Regions from separate parts of the Streptomyces sp. R-74717 genome, predicted to be linked through region 2. Evidence: riboswitches for the same ligand, from Rfam matches in the RefSeq annotation. Region 2 holds a riboswitch; each other region holds the start of a gene.

Region 1 (3,201 bases), 660 kb from region 2:
TCAGGGCCCGGTGCACGCGCACCCTCAAGTCCCGGATCGCTAGGATCTCTCGCGTGACAAGAGCATTCAGCGGCTGGACAGAGCAAGCGTTCGAGCTGCTCCTGCAGTTGGAGGGCATGCCCTCGCAAGAAGCTCGCGAGAAGCGCCGAAAGGACCGGGAGCGTCTCGTACGGCAGCCCATGATCGCATTGCTGAACGATGTGGCCGACGCGGACCAGGCGTACGAGGACTTCTCCGTCTGGGGGTTCCGCAAGGACCCTTGGTGGTGGCAGCACCAAGGGGCGGTGATCCGGATCGCACGCAACGTCGAGATCGGCCTCCGCTTCGACCTCGACGGGCTCCGCATCAAGGGCGGCTGGACCTACCCCGACCCGGGGCAGGTCCCGTTGTTCCGTACGGCCGTTGCCGCGCAGGGCAGTGGCCCCGAACTGGTGTGTGCCATCGAGGCGCTGGGGGCTCAGGGGTACGAGATCACCGGTGACACCATGAAGCGCATGCCGCGCGGCCATGACGCCGGTCATCCCCGTGCCGACCTGCTCCGGTACCGCTCGGTCTCCGCTGCCCGTCCGCTCGGTGGGGACTGCGCGCAGCACACGTCGGCGCTGGTCGACGCCGTGCTCCGAGCAGCGCAGGAGTTGGAGCCCCTGCTCTCCTGGCTCGCCGGCCATGTGACCGTTCCCGGCTCCCGCCGACGCCCCACATAACGTCGCCTCCGCATGCTGTCCACGCGGGTGAGCGGCCGAAAGGCGGCCCCTGACCGACGGGTGCGGTCCCTTCCCAGGGGCTTGTCCAGCCCCTGGTCACCCGTCGGTACTGAACCGCCAGCGGCGCTGCTGTGCGTCAGTAGGCCCCGAACACGTTGTCGATGGAGCCGTACTTGTCAGCGGCGTAGTTGCACGCTGCGGTGATGTTGGCGATCGGGTCGTAGCTGTCCATCGACGTACCGGGCACGTGGTAGGCCCGGAACGTGGGGTCGATGATCTGGAGGAGGCCCTTGGACGGCGTGCCCTTGGCGGCGTTCGAGTCCCAGTTGTTGATGGCCAGGGGGTTGCCGGAGGACTCGCGCATGACGTTGCGGTGGATTCCGTCGTAGCTGCCGGGGATACCGTGCTTGGCCATGACCGCCAGCGACTCCTTGATCCAGCCGTTCAGATCGTTCGTGTACGTCGCGGGCGTCGCGGCCGGTGCGGCAGTGACAGTCGCGGAAGTCTTGGACTCGGCCTGGGCACCGATTGTCAGCTTCATGCCCGGGCGAATCTCTGCGGGGTTGTCGCCGACGATCTCTCGATTGTCCTCGTACAGCTTCTTCCAGCCACCGCTGAGCGAATGCCCCCGCGCGATCTTGGAGAGGGTGTCGCCGGCGATCACGGAATAGATGGTGGGCGCGGCCTTCTGCGCGGTCTTTTCCTTGACGGTGGCGACGGTCGACGCCGCAGCCTTGGACTGCGCCGGCGCGGCCGAGGCGAAGCCGGCACCGACCAGCGGAAGCACGAGAGCGGCTCCGCCCGTGGTCGCGACGATGAGACCGCGGGTCAGCGAAGTGGACTTACGACGACGGTGGATACCCGTTGCAGACATAGCGAATTCCTCTCCGTCGCCTACGAGGTGAGCTGTCGGGTTCGGACTGAAGATGTCCGGCCGCACACGAATGCGGCTTCACCCCGAGCCGTTCCGGATACCGGATCGGCGACTTACCTGGGTCCCCCGTTCCTGCCGTACATGAGTGGTCGGATTGCCGGACGGCGGCAGGATTCGGCGTTCCGTCCGGATTGACGGTGACCGTAGGCGAGAAACGCCGAAAGGAACAAGCCCCTATTTTTGGATCACAATTCATTCGCAAGATCGAATCACGGAATTGGCAGTAATCCACTTCACACCGCGAAGCCAAATTTCCTTGCACAGAAGGGAACCGAGCAGCGCGCCACGGCGTCTTGAACTCCGAATGTGACTCACACCACGAGATTCCCAAAACGGGCAATTCGGTCAGCGCCCAAGAGTCACAACCCCCCCCAAGTGCCCCTTTATTGACCAAGAGATCAATTCTAAGCAAATCACCCATACTGGGACATTCGTATGTCGATCCGGATGCCTCTCGGGCCGACCGCACCCGACAGGGCTCCACGACCTCCCGCCTCCCGGCCGACCGGTCCGCGGGGCGCTCGTCGCGCTCCCCCACACGACATCGAGGCTTTGCCTTTCGCCATCCGGGCCGTTATCGTTTCCAACGGCTCTGTTGTCTCCGATAGAGGTGGACGTTGCGCATCTGAGGTTCGCGATCATCGCGCCGTACGGCTTCAGCCGTACGCCCGTCACGCAGTAGCAGTGTTCAGTCCTGCCCGTGACCCCGCGTGGATGCGACCTCGGTGCATGAGCCGTCCCTCGATCTTTCGGACCGCCGCACCTCCCTCTCGGTTCGGTCGCTGCGTGGTGCTCGCATACGAAGCCCCCATTCACCGCGCTTGCGACTGCGAGGATCACCATGGCGACACCCACCGCCCCCAGCGCCTCTCTGACCTGCTCCGCCCTGTCCTTCCAGTGGCCGGACGGCACGACCGTCTTCGACGGGCTCTCCCTCAGTATCGGCCGCGGCCGCACCGGTCTCGTCGGGACCAACGGCTCGGGCAAGTCGACACTTCTGCGACTGCTGGCCGGCCAACTGCGCCCCTCCCAGGGCTCGGTGACCGTCGGTGGCAGCCTCGCCCACCTCCCTCAGAACATCACGCTCGACACGACGCTGCGTGTGGACGAGACCCTGGGCATCGCCGGGCGGCGCACTGCGCTGCGCGCTATCGAAGCCGGGGATGTGGACGAGAAACACTTCGAGACGATCGGCGACGACTGGGACGTCGAGGAACGAGCCCTCGCAACACTGGGGTCACTCGGACTGGGCGATGTCGAACTGGACCGCACCGTGGGCCAGATGTCCGGCGGGGAGACCGTCCTGCTGCGCCTGGCCGCACTGCTGCTGGAGCATCCCGACGTTCTCCTGCTGGACGAACCGACCAACAACCTCGATGTTCTCGCTCGCCGCAGGCTCTACGAGGCCGTCGACTCCTGGCGCTCCGGTGTCCTGGTCGTGGTGAGCCACGACCTCGAACTGCTGGAGCGCGTGGACCGCGTCGCCGAACTGCGCTCCGGATCCGTGAACTGGTACGGAGGCGGCTGGTCCGCCTACGAAGAAGCCCTGGCCACCGAACAGGA
Region 2 (3,201 bases):
GACCGGGCCGGGCTCGGCGACTGGACGCCGAATCCGGACCGCTTTCCCGGCGGACTGAAGCCGCTCGCCGACGAAGTGCACGGACTCGGCATGCAGTTCGGCATCTGGGTCGAGCCGGAAATGGTCAATGCCGACAGCGATCTCTATCGCGCACACCCCGACTGGGTGCAGCATTTCCCCGGGCGGGCGCGGACCGAGTTCCGCAATCAACTGGTGCTCAATCTGGCCCGCACCGATGTGCAGGACTATCTGTGGGAGCGGCTGGACACACTGCTCTCCAGTACGCCCGTCGACTATGTGAAATGGGACTTCAACCGCAGCTTCACCGACGCGGGCTGGCCGGGTGAGGAGTATCAGCAGAAGCTCTGGATCGAGCACGTGGACGCCCTGTACGCGCTGATCGACCGGCTCCGGGCCGCGCACCCCTCCGTCGCATTCGAGTCCTGCTCGGGCGGCGGCGGCAGGATCGACCTGGGGATTCTGTCCCGTACGGACCAGGTGTGGACCTCCGACAACACCGACCCGCTCGACCGACTCGCCATCCAGGAGGGCTTCGGCCAGATCCATCCGGCCCGGGTGATGGCCGCCTGGGTCACCGACAGCCCGAATGCCCAGCTCAACGACAGGGTCAGCTCACTGCGGTTCCGTTTCGTGAGCGCGATGGCCGGTGTGCTCGGGGTCGGTGGGGACCTCACCGACTGGAGCGAGGAGGAGCTGGCCGAGGCGCGGAACTGGGTGGATCTCTACAAGGAGATCCGGCCGGTGGTGCAGCACGGCGCGCTGTACCGGCTGCGCGCCCCGCGCGGCGGACTCAGCGCGGTCCAGTACGTCCACGGGGACGAGACCGTGGTCCTGATGTGGCTGGAGGCACAGAGGTACGGAGAGCGGCCCCCGGCCCTGCGGCTGCGCGGGATCGACCCCGCAGCGAGGTACACCTGCCTGGACACGGGGGCGGTGCACCACGGTTCGGTACTGCTGCATCAGGGGCTGCACACCGGGCTTCGGGGGGATCTCGACGCGCGGGTGCTGAGGCTGCGACGCGAATGACAGGCGCAACATGTCCGCAATTAGTGCATTTAGCTCAATATGCCCCGCTTCTACGGGAGATGGTCGCCCGCTCGTGAGCGGAATCATATCCGTGACGGTGTGTGGTGGCGGGGCAGTTGGGTATTCCGTGCGCGGCGCGGAAAGCCAAGATCCTTAATCCACGGAGTGTGACCGGAATTCTGCGCTGATTTCCGAGCGCGGATTCCGGTACAGAAGCAGTGGCTTGTTATCGCCGTCCCGACTCGCTTACGGTCACCGTCAATCCGGACGGACCGCCTAATCCTGCCGCCGCCCGGAATTCGCACCCACTCATCGTGTGGCAGGAGCGGGGGAACCAGGTAGGCCGCCGATCGGAGAAATCCGGCCGGCTAGGGGTGAAGCCGCGCTCAGTGCGGCCGGGCATCTCCAGCCCGAACCCGACAGCTCACCTCGCAGGCGCCGGAGAGGAAGCACGTCATGCCCATATCGGGTAAGCATCGTCGTACGAAGTCCAGCGCCATCGCCCGTGGCGTCGCCGCCGCAGGCGCCGGTGGTGCCGTCATCGCACTGCCGCTGCTCGGTGCCACCGGTGCCCACGCCGCGCCGCAGTCGGCCCCGACCACCGCGCCGCAGTCGGCCTCCGTCGCCGCCACGCACGCCGCCCCGGCCAAGCCGGTCGCGCAGAAGCAGGCCGCCACCACGACGTACTCCGTCGTGTCCGGCGACTACCTGTCGAAGATCGCCACCGAGCACAAGGTCAAGGGCGGCTGGCAGAAGCTGTACCAGGACAACCGCAGGGTCGTCGGTGAAGACCCCGGCCTGATCTTCCCGGGCATGAAGCTGACGCTCGGCGGCAAGGCGTCGGGTGACGCCGCGTCCACCGGCGCCGGCGCGGGTGCGGCCCTCCCGTCGAAGGCCCTCTCGGTGCCCTCGTCGATCGTGGAGAAGTCCGCCCCGGCCAAGTCCGCCCCGGCCAAGGTCTCGACGGTCACGGAGTCCAAGACCTCCGCCCCGGCAGGTCAGAGCAACAGCTCCGGCTACGCACATCCGGTCCCCGGCAACCACACCACCGGATACCGCGCCTCCGGCTCCAACTGGTCCAGCGGCAGCCACACCGGCATCGACTTCCCCGTCTTCACCGGCACCAGCGTGAAGGCCATTGCCTCCGGCACCGTCGTCACCGCCGGCTGGGGCGGCGCGTACGGCAACCAGGTCGTCATCAAGCACGCCGACGGCCACTACTCGCAGTACGGCCACCTGTCCTCGATCTCAGTCTCCGCGGGCCAGACCCTGAGCACCGGTCAGCAGGTCGGCCTCTCCGGCGCCACCGGCAACGCCACCGGCCCGCACCTGCACTTCGAGGTTCGCACGGGCCCGGCGTACGGCTCGGACATCGACCCGATCGCGTACCTGGCTTCTCACGGCATCTACGTCTGAGCCGAACAGCCGGGCAGTTGAGCAACAAAGCATGACCTGAACAAAACAGAAGGGGCGGTGCGCGGCGGCGCACCGCCCCTTCTGCTTATTCCCCCTTTACCAAAAACTGACCGGGTGGTCTATCTCGCCACCCGTCAACCCCTTATTACGGTCGCGTAGGTCACATTCGTCGGTGCAGGATAAGCGTTTGTGGCAGACGATTCGAGAAAAAATCAACGTGGCGTCATCAACCGACATGGCGTCATCGGGTCGTACGCAGCGATTGGCGACAGCTTCACCGAGGGAGTCGGCGACCCCGGCCCGGACGGAACCTTCGTCGGCTGGGCGGACCGCTTCGCGGTGCTTCTCGCGGACCAGCTCCCGGACCCCGATGCGGGGACGAACACCGAAGGCTCCGCTCACGGGAATTTCAGGTACGCCAATCTCGCCGTACGCGGACGCCTCCTCGACCAGATCGTCGAGGAGCAGGTGCCGCGCGCCAAGGAGCTCGCACCCGACCTGGTGAGCTTCTGCGCGGGCGGCAACGACATCATCAGGCCCGGCACCGACCCCGACGACGTGGCCGAGCGCTTCGAGCGCGCGGTCGCCGAGCTGACCGGATCGGTCGGCACCGTCCTGGTCACCACCGGCTTCGACACCCGAGGCGTTCCCGTGCTGCGCCATCTGCGCGGCAAGATCGCCACCTACACCGCCCATGTGCGGTCCATCGCCGACCGCTACGACTGCCCGGTCCTCGAC
Region 3 (3,201 bases), 3.1 Mb from region 2:
GCCGATTTTCACCGCCATTCCGCTGTTCGTTGCCGCGCCGCTGATCGCCGCGCCGTTCTTCTCGCTGTCCAGCACCATCTGTATCGGCATTGCCTCGATGGTGGCCGTCACCGTGCTGCGGTTGTCCGGCAACTCTTTGCCGTTGGTCGTGCCGTTGATCGAGTTGCTCACCCTGGCCACCGTCTCGGCCCTCGCGGTCGTGATCAACACGGTCGTACGGCGCGGCAATGAACAGCTGGCCTCCGCGCGGGTCATCGCGGAGACCGCCATGCGGGCGGTGCTGCCGAAGCCGTCCGACCGGATCGGCGGGCTGCATGTGGCGGCGCGGTACGAGGCGGCGCAGGCGGACGAGTTCGTCGGCGGCGACCTGTTCGCCGTGGCGGACACCCCGCAGGGGGTGCGGCTGGTGGTCGGGGACGTGCGGGGGAAGGGGCTCGACGCCGTGGAGTCGGTGGCGGTTGCCATCGGGGCGTTCCGGGAGGCGGCCGAACAGGAGCGTTCGCTGGAGGGCGTGGCGCAGCGGCTGGAGCGGGCGCTGGCGCGGGAGGGGGCGCGGGGCGGGCTGGACGCGGTCGAGGGCTTCATCACTGCCGTACTGGCCGAGATCCCGTCCGGGGTGTCCCGGGTGCGGATCGTCAACCGCGGTCACCCCGAGCCGATCCTGCTGCACCCGGACGGGGCGGTGGAGGTGCTGGGGCCCACGGTGCCCGCGCTGCCGCTCGGGATGGACCTGGGGGTGTGGCCGGACCGGGCGGACGAGTGGGATCTGCCGGCGGGGACGACCCTGCTCCTCTACACCGACGGCCTCTCCGAGGCGCGGAACGCCGATGGGGTCTTCTACGACCCGGCGGCCCGGCTGCGCGGGCGGATCTTTCCGGGGCCCGAGGAGCTGCTGTCCGCGCTGACCGATGACGTGCGGCTGCACACGGGCGGCGAGACGACCGACGACATGGCGCTGCTCGCGGTCGTACGTCCCGCGGAGGGGCAGCCGGACCGGCGCAGGACCGTGAAGATCGTGGGCCTGGAAACGATGTGACGGGTGGGGCGGGCGCTTCGTGTGGATCGGGCGCTTCGTGCGGGCCGGGTGCTTCGTGCGGGCCGGGTGTTTCGCGCGTCCCGGGGCGCGGCCTTGGGTGCGGGATGCCACCGTACGTAACCGAAAGGCGTCGCTCCGCATAACATTTGACGCAACGTCAGAAACCGGGTAATGGCTGAGGGTCGATCAACTCGTCCGGTTCCACCCGATTGTGTCCCGTAAAGTCCAGGCCAAAGACCTGAACGATCAGTGGGAACAGCTTGGAATCAGACCCGTGTGTCTATTAACGTTCGATAACGCAGCGCGGTCGTCCCAGCCGTCGTCAGTGGCGGCACCGTGCGCGAGCGCCGAATTCCGCAAGGGAACCGGGGAACCACCTACATGGGGTGAATCGGGCACCTGTGTCTCGTGAGAGGCAGAGGCGCCCGTAGGAGACCTTCCTGCTCCGAACCCGTCAGCTAACCCGGTAGGCGAGAAGGAAGGAAAGGAGTGCGCCCCCGTGGCGTCCAACAAGCCTGCCCCCGAGGCCCCCTCTCGGTTCAACCCCGAGTTCAGTTCCGACTTCGGCGCCGACTTCGGATCCGATTTCGGCTCCGACTACGGAACCGCCGGGACGGGAACGGTGTTCGGCGCCGAGACGGGCGGTGGCTTCGCCGGTGAGTTCGGCAGCGAATTCCGCGCCGACGGCAACGGTGAGCCCGACAGAAGCTGGGACGAGTGGAACCCCACCGAGGAGTCCGTCCGCCCCGTTCGCGGCAGGCACCGCGTCGCCAAGCAGCGCAACGGACTTGCCCGTAGCTCCACGGTACTCGGGGTCGGTGTCATCGCGGCAGTCGGCGCGGGCGGCATGGCCACCGCGCAGAGCAAGCCGCCGGTCTCCATCTCCCTTCCCGACTCCATCTCGGACAACCTCCCCGACGCCAAGTCCCTTCCCGGCGTGGGCTCCCTGCTCTCCGGCGAGTCCGAGGCCGACAAGGCCGAGGCCGCCGCCGCTGCCGCCCCGCTCACCACCGCCGGCCTCACCGCCGCCGAGGCCGAGCAGGGCACGATGGACGCGGGCGAGGCACTCCGCGCCCGCATCCTCCAGCAGGCCGAGCAGCAGCAGGACGCCGCCGACGCCGAGGCCAAGGCGGCGCAGGAGAAGGCGGCCGCGGAGAAGGCCGCCGCCGAGGCCAGGAAGCAGCAGGACGCGGCCGAGGCCAAGGCCGCCGCCGAGAAGAAGAAGGCGGAGGAGGAAGCCAAGGCGAAGGCTGAGGCCCTGCGGCTCGCCAAGCTCGCCGCCAGCTACGCCATCCCGACCTCCTCGTACACGATCACCTCGACCTTCGGCCAGGCCGGCCCGATGTGGTCCTCCGGCCACCACACCGGCCTCGACTTCGCAGCGCAGGCCGGCACCCCGATCAAGGCCGTACACGGCGGCACCATCAAGTCGGCAGGCTATTCCGGTTCGTACGGCTACCGCACGGTGCTGGAGCTCGACGACGGTACGGAGCTGTGGTTCTGCCACCAGTCCTCGATCGGCGTCAGTGTCGGCCAGAAGGTCACCACCGGTGAGACCATCGGCCGGGTCGGCGCAACCGGCAATGTCACGGGCGCGCACCTCCACCTGGAGGTCCACACCCCCGACGGTACGGGCATCGACCCGATGGCCTGGCTGCGCGGCAAGGGCCTCAACCCCTGATCCGCCGGCCGTCTCCCGGCCTGTGATCCGATCCGGTTCACAGGCCGTTGAACCCCGGCAGTCCTGGCGCTCACCCCCCGACGTCAGGGCTGCCGGTCTGCCGGAACAGCGGACTCCCGACGCCAGGGCTGCCGGAATAGCGGACCCGCCGGAGTCCGTTGTTCCGTATATGACTTCTCTTCGTGAGCTGGGCCCTTCCGACCTCCAGGTCTTCCCGCTCGCCCTCGGCGGCAACGTCTTCGGCTGGACCGCCGACGAGGCGCAGTCCTTTGCCGTGCTGGACGCCTACGTCGCGGCGGGCGGCAACTTCATCGACACCGCCGACGCCTACTCCGCCTGGATCCCGGGCAACGAGGGCGGCGAGTCGGAGACCGTCATCGGTAAGTGGCTCGCGGCACGCTCCAACCGTTCCGACATCGTCGTCGCCACCAAGGTCGGCGCCCACCCCTCGTACAAGGGGCTCTCCGCCGCGAACATCAAGGCC
Region 4 (3,201 bases), 2.5 Mb from region 2:
GGTAGGGACGCTAAACCCGGGGCGTGGGGAAGAGTCGTAATGACGCCTATTGCCCGAATTTGGCGCGGCGCTGTCGTCGATTGCTCGGAAAATTGCACCAGAGCCAGGCAATTGGTGCAGGCGCGAGTGAACAGGAAGTCGCACCTGCCTGCGGAGTGGTGATATGGCCGGGGCTAGGCTGCGGACCATGGACGTACTCATCAATGTCTTCGTCGCCCTGCACATCATCGGTATCGCCTCTCTGCTGGGCGGTTTCCTGACCCAGATGAAGGCGATGGGCGCGGGCACGGCCCGATTCGTCCCGGCGATGCTGCACGGCGCTCTGACGATGCTGGTCACCGGTGTCGCGCTGGTCGGGCTCAACGAGGCCGACGGCCACCACGTGAACAACATCAAGATCGGGGTCAAGTTGCTGCTCCTGGTCGTGATCCTCGCGCTCGTCTACGTCAAGCGGGACGAGGAGAAGGTCGACAAGGGCGCCTTCGCGGCGGTGGGCGGGCTGACGCTCGCCAACATCTTCATCGCCACGCTCTGGACCTGAGCCGGTCCGTGCCGCCCACGCTGCCGGACGGGCGTGGAATTCAAGCCCGTCCGGCAGCTGAAGGCATAAGGGCGTGAGCCGCTACGACGGCCGCACGCTGCCGTAGATCGGCATGTAGTAGATCGACTCCTCGCGCACGTTCGCCCCCGGCTTCGGCGCGTGGATCATCATTCCGTCGCCCTTGTAGATGCCGACGTGGCTGATGTCGTCGTAGAAGAAGACGAGGTCGCCCGGCTGCAGATCGGCCGTCGCGATCCGGGTGCCTGTCTTCACCTGGTCCCAGGTGGTGCGCGGGATGTCGACACCCGCGGCCTTCCAGGCGGCCTGGGTGAGTCCGGAGCAGTCGTACGAGGACGGGCCCGTCGCGCCCCATACGTACGGCTTGCCGATCTGGGCCGTGGCGAAGGCGAGGGCCTTCTCCGCCTTGGTGGTGGCGCTGCTGTCCGAGCCGGTTCCGGTGCCCGTGCCCGTACCGCTGCCGGATTCCGCCTCCTTCGCCGCTTCCGCGGCCTTGCGGTCCGCCTCCGCCTTGGCGGCGGCCTGCTGCCGCGCCAGCTCCTGCGCCTTGCGCTTGGCCTCCGCCTCCTTCTCGCGCTCCAGCGCCGCGAGCCGCGCCTTCTCCTCGGCGGTCAGTTTCGACAGCATCGCGCGCGCCTCGCCCAGCTTCTTCCGGACGTTCTGCTTGCTGGTGCGCAGCGTGCTCTGTGTCGAGGTCAGCGTCTCCAGGCTCTGCACTGCTTCGGCACGCTTCTTCGACGCCTTGGCCTGCTGCGTACGGAAGTCCGTGACTGCCTTCTGCTGCTGACCGGTCATCCGGCTCATCAGCTGGCTCTGGTCGAAGTACGACTGCGGGTCGTCGGCCAGGAAGAAGGTGGTGCTCGGCGCGATGGAGCCGGTGCGGTACTGCGCGGCCGCGTAGGCGCCGAGCGTCCTGCGGGCTTCGTTGAGCTTGTCGGCGCGCTCGGCCACGTCCTCCAGCAGGGCGTCGGCCTTGGCGCGCTGGGTGGCGGAGGCTTCCTTCGCCCGGTTGTACTGCTGGGTCGCGGTGCCCGCCTGCCGGTAGAGGTCGTCGACCTTCTTCTGGACGTTCTCGATGCTGGGCTTCGGGGCGGGGGCGGCCGTGGCGCTCTGTGTGGAGAGCAGGGTCACGGACGCCAGTGCCGCCGTGGTGAGCCCTACGGCCGGTGTGGTGGTGCGCACCCGGGTGCGCGGTTTGCGATGCGACGCCAAGGCCGGCATCTCCTTCCGTGGACCGCCTACCGGGTTAGCTGTCGGGTTCGGGCGGAACGGAAGGCTGCCCTACGGTCCGAGTGGGGGATAAGGACCGATTCACCCCGGTGCTGCGTGTGGGTCCCCGGCTCCGAACTCCCACGAGGGCAGGCCGGATTCGGCGCGGGCGCCCGCTCGGCGTGGTTCGCCTCAGGGGGTACGGGCCGCCCGGTCGAGCACGCTAGCCAACCCGTGGTGCTGCTGTGAAGGCCGATGTTCGATATGCCCGATACGTTTTCGTGACCTTGATGAAGTGGGGCGGCAAGGGCCGGCGAGGGCCCGAATTCCCTTACACGGAGTGGGTGGCTGCTGCCTTTGTGTGCCCGGCCGTCGGGTGCGGTTCGCCATGCGGCCGTCGTGTGTCGTTGCGGCGGCCTAGACTCGACAAGCGATGAGCAGCCTCTTTGACGACAGCTTCCTGGCCGGCCTCCAGCACTCGGAGGAAGAGCCCCCGCCGCCCCCCGAGGACTCCGCACCCGAAGCGGTGCCGGAGGACCTCTTCGCGGGCGTATTCGACGGGCCCCCGCCGCCCAGGGACGCGTACTACCGCGACGGCGCGCACCGCCCCGTCATCGACTCCGCGGCGCTCCTCGACGGGCTGAACACCGAGCAGCGCGCCGCCGTGGTCCACGCGGGCTCCCCGTTGCTCATTGTCGCCGGGGCGGGCTCCGGGAAGACCCGGGTGCTGACCCACCGGATCGCCCACCTCCTCGCCGAGCGCGGGGTGCACCCCGGCCAGATCCTGGCGATCACCTTCACCAACAAGGCCGCGGGCGAGATGAAGGAGCGCGTCGAGCAACTCGTCGGACCGCGCGCCAACGCCATGTGGGTCATGACGTTCCACAGCGCGTGCGTACGCATCCTGCGCCGCGAGTCGAAGAAGCTCGGCTTCACCTCGTCGTTCTCGATCTACGACGCCGCCGACTCCAAGCGACTGATGGCCCTGGTCTGCCGCGATCTCGACCTCGACCCGAAGCGCTTCCCGCCGAAGGCGTTCACGGCCAAGGTCTCCAACCTGAAGAACGAGCTGATCGACGAGGAGACCTTCGCAGGCCAGGCTGCGGACGGCTTCGAGAAGACCCTCGCCCAGGCCTACGCGATGTACCAGTCCCGGCTGCGCGAGGCCAACGCGCTGGACTTCGACGACATCATCATGACGACGGTCCATCTGCTCCAGGCCTTCCCCGACGTCGCCGAGCACTACCGCCGCCGCTTCCGGCACGTCCTGGTCGACGAGTACCAGGACACCAACCACGCCCAGTACACCCTCGTGCGCGAACTGGTCGGCCCGGCCGGCGAGGGCGACGCCCCCGCCGAGCTGTGCGTCGTCGGTGACGCGGACCAGTCGATCTACGCCTTCCGCGGCGCGACCATTCGCAACATCCTCCAGT

Evidence for each region. Region 2 has a riboswitch for cyclic di-AMP ahead of NRF20_RS07280 (peptidoglycan DD-metalloendopeptidase family protein). Riboswitches for the same ligand answer to the same signal wherever they lie in the genome.
Region 1: it holds a riboswitch for cyclic di-AMP, as region 2 does, so the genes downstream of both, NRF20_RS04335 (LysM peptidoglycan-binding domain-containing protein) here and NRF20_RS07280 (peptidoglycan DD-metalloendopeptidase family protein) in region 2, are expected to answer to the same signal.
Region 3: it holds a riboswitch for cyclic di-AMP, as region 2 does, so the genes downstream of both, NRF20_RS21710 (M23 family metallopeptidase) here and NRF20_RS07280 (peptidoglycan DD-metalloendopeptidase family protein) in region 2, are expected to answer to the same signal.
Region 4: it holds a riboswitch for cyclic di-AMP, as region 2 does, so the genes downstream of both, NRF20_RS18330 (NlpC/P60 family protein) here and NRF20_RS07280 (peptidoglycan DD-metalloendopeptidase family protein) in region 2, are expected to answer to the same signal.

Annotation. Positions count from the first base shown of each region.
Region 1 covers NZ_CP102361.1:959,957-963,157, forward strand. The annotation lists gene NRF20_RS04330 (DUF2461 family protein) at 54-704, shown strand; gene NRF20_RS04335 (LysM peptidoglycan-binding domain-containing protein) at 841-1,578, opposite strand; cyclic di-AMP (ydaO/yuaA leader) riboswitch at 1,583-1,768, opposite strand; partial or broken gene NRF20_RS04340 (ATP-binding cassette domain-containing protein) at 2,480-3,094, shown strand.
Region 2 covers NZ_CP102361.1:1,617,792-1,620,992, reverse strand. The annotation lists gene NRF20_RS07285 (alpha-galactosidase) at 1-1,047, shown strand, start outside; cyclic di-AMP (ydaO/yuaA leader) riboswitch at 1,340-1,498, shown strand; gene NRF20_RS07280 (peptidoglycan DD-metalloendopeptidase family protein) at 1,504-2,463, shown strand; gene NRF20_RS07275 (SGNH/GDSL hydrolase family protein) at 2,653-3,201, shown strand, end outside.
Region 3 covers NZ_CP102361.1:4,758,322-4,761,522, reverse strand. The annotation lists gene NRF20_RS21715 (PP2C family protein-serine/threonine phosphatase) at 1-1,036, shown strand, start outside; cyclic di-AMP (ydaO/yuaA leader) riboswitch at 1,372-1,524, shown strand; gene NRF20_RS21710 (M23 family metallopeptidase) at 1,536-2,717, shown strand; gene NRF20_RS21705 (aldo/keto reductase) at 2,887-3,201, shown strand, end outside.
Region 4 covers NZ_CP102361.1:4,075,399-4,078,599, reverse strand. The annotation lists gene NRF20_RS18335 (hypothetical protein) at 188-541, shown strand; gene NRF20_RS18330 (NlpC/P60 family protein) at 623-1,780, opposite strand; cyclic di-AMP (ydaO/yuaA leader) riboswitch at 1,779-1,944, opposite strand; gene pcrA (DNA helicase PcrA) at 2,202-3,201, shown strand, end outside.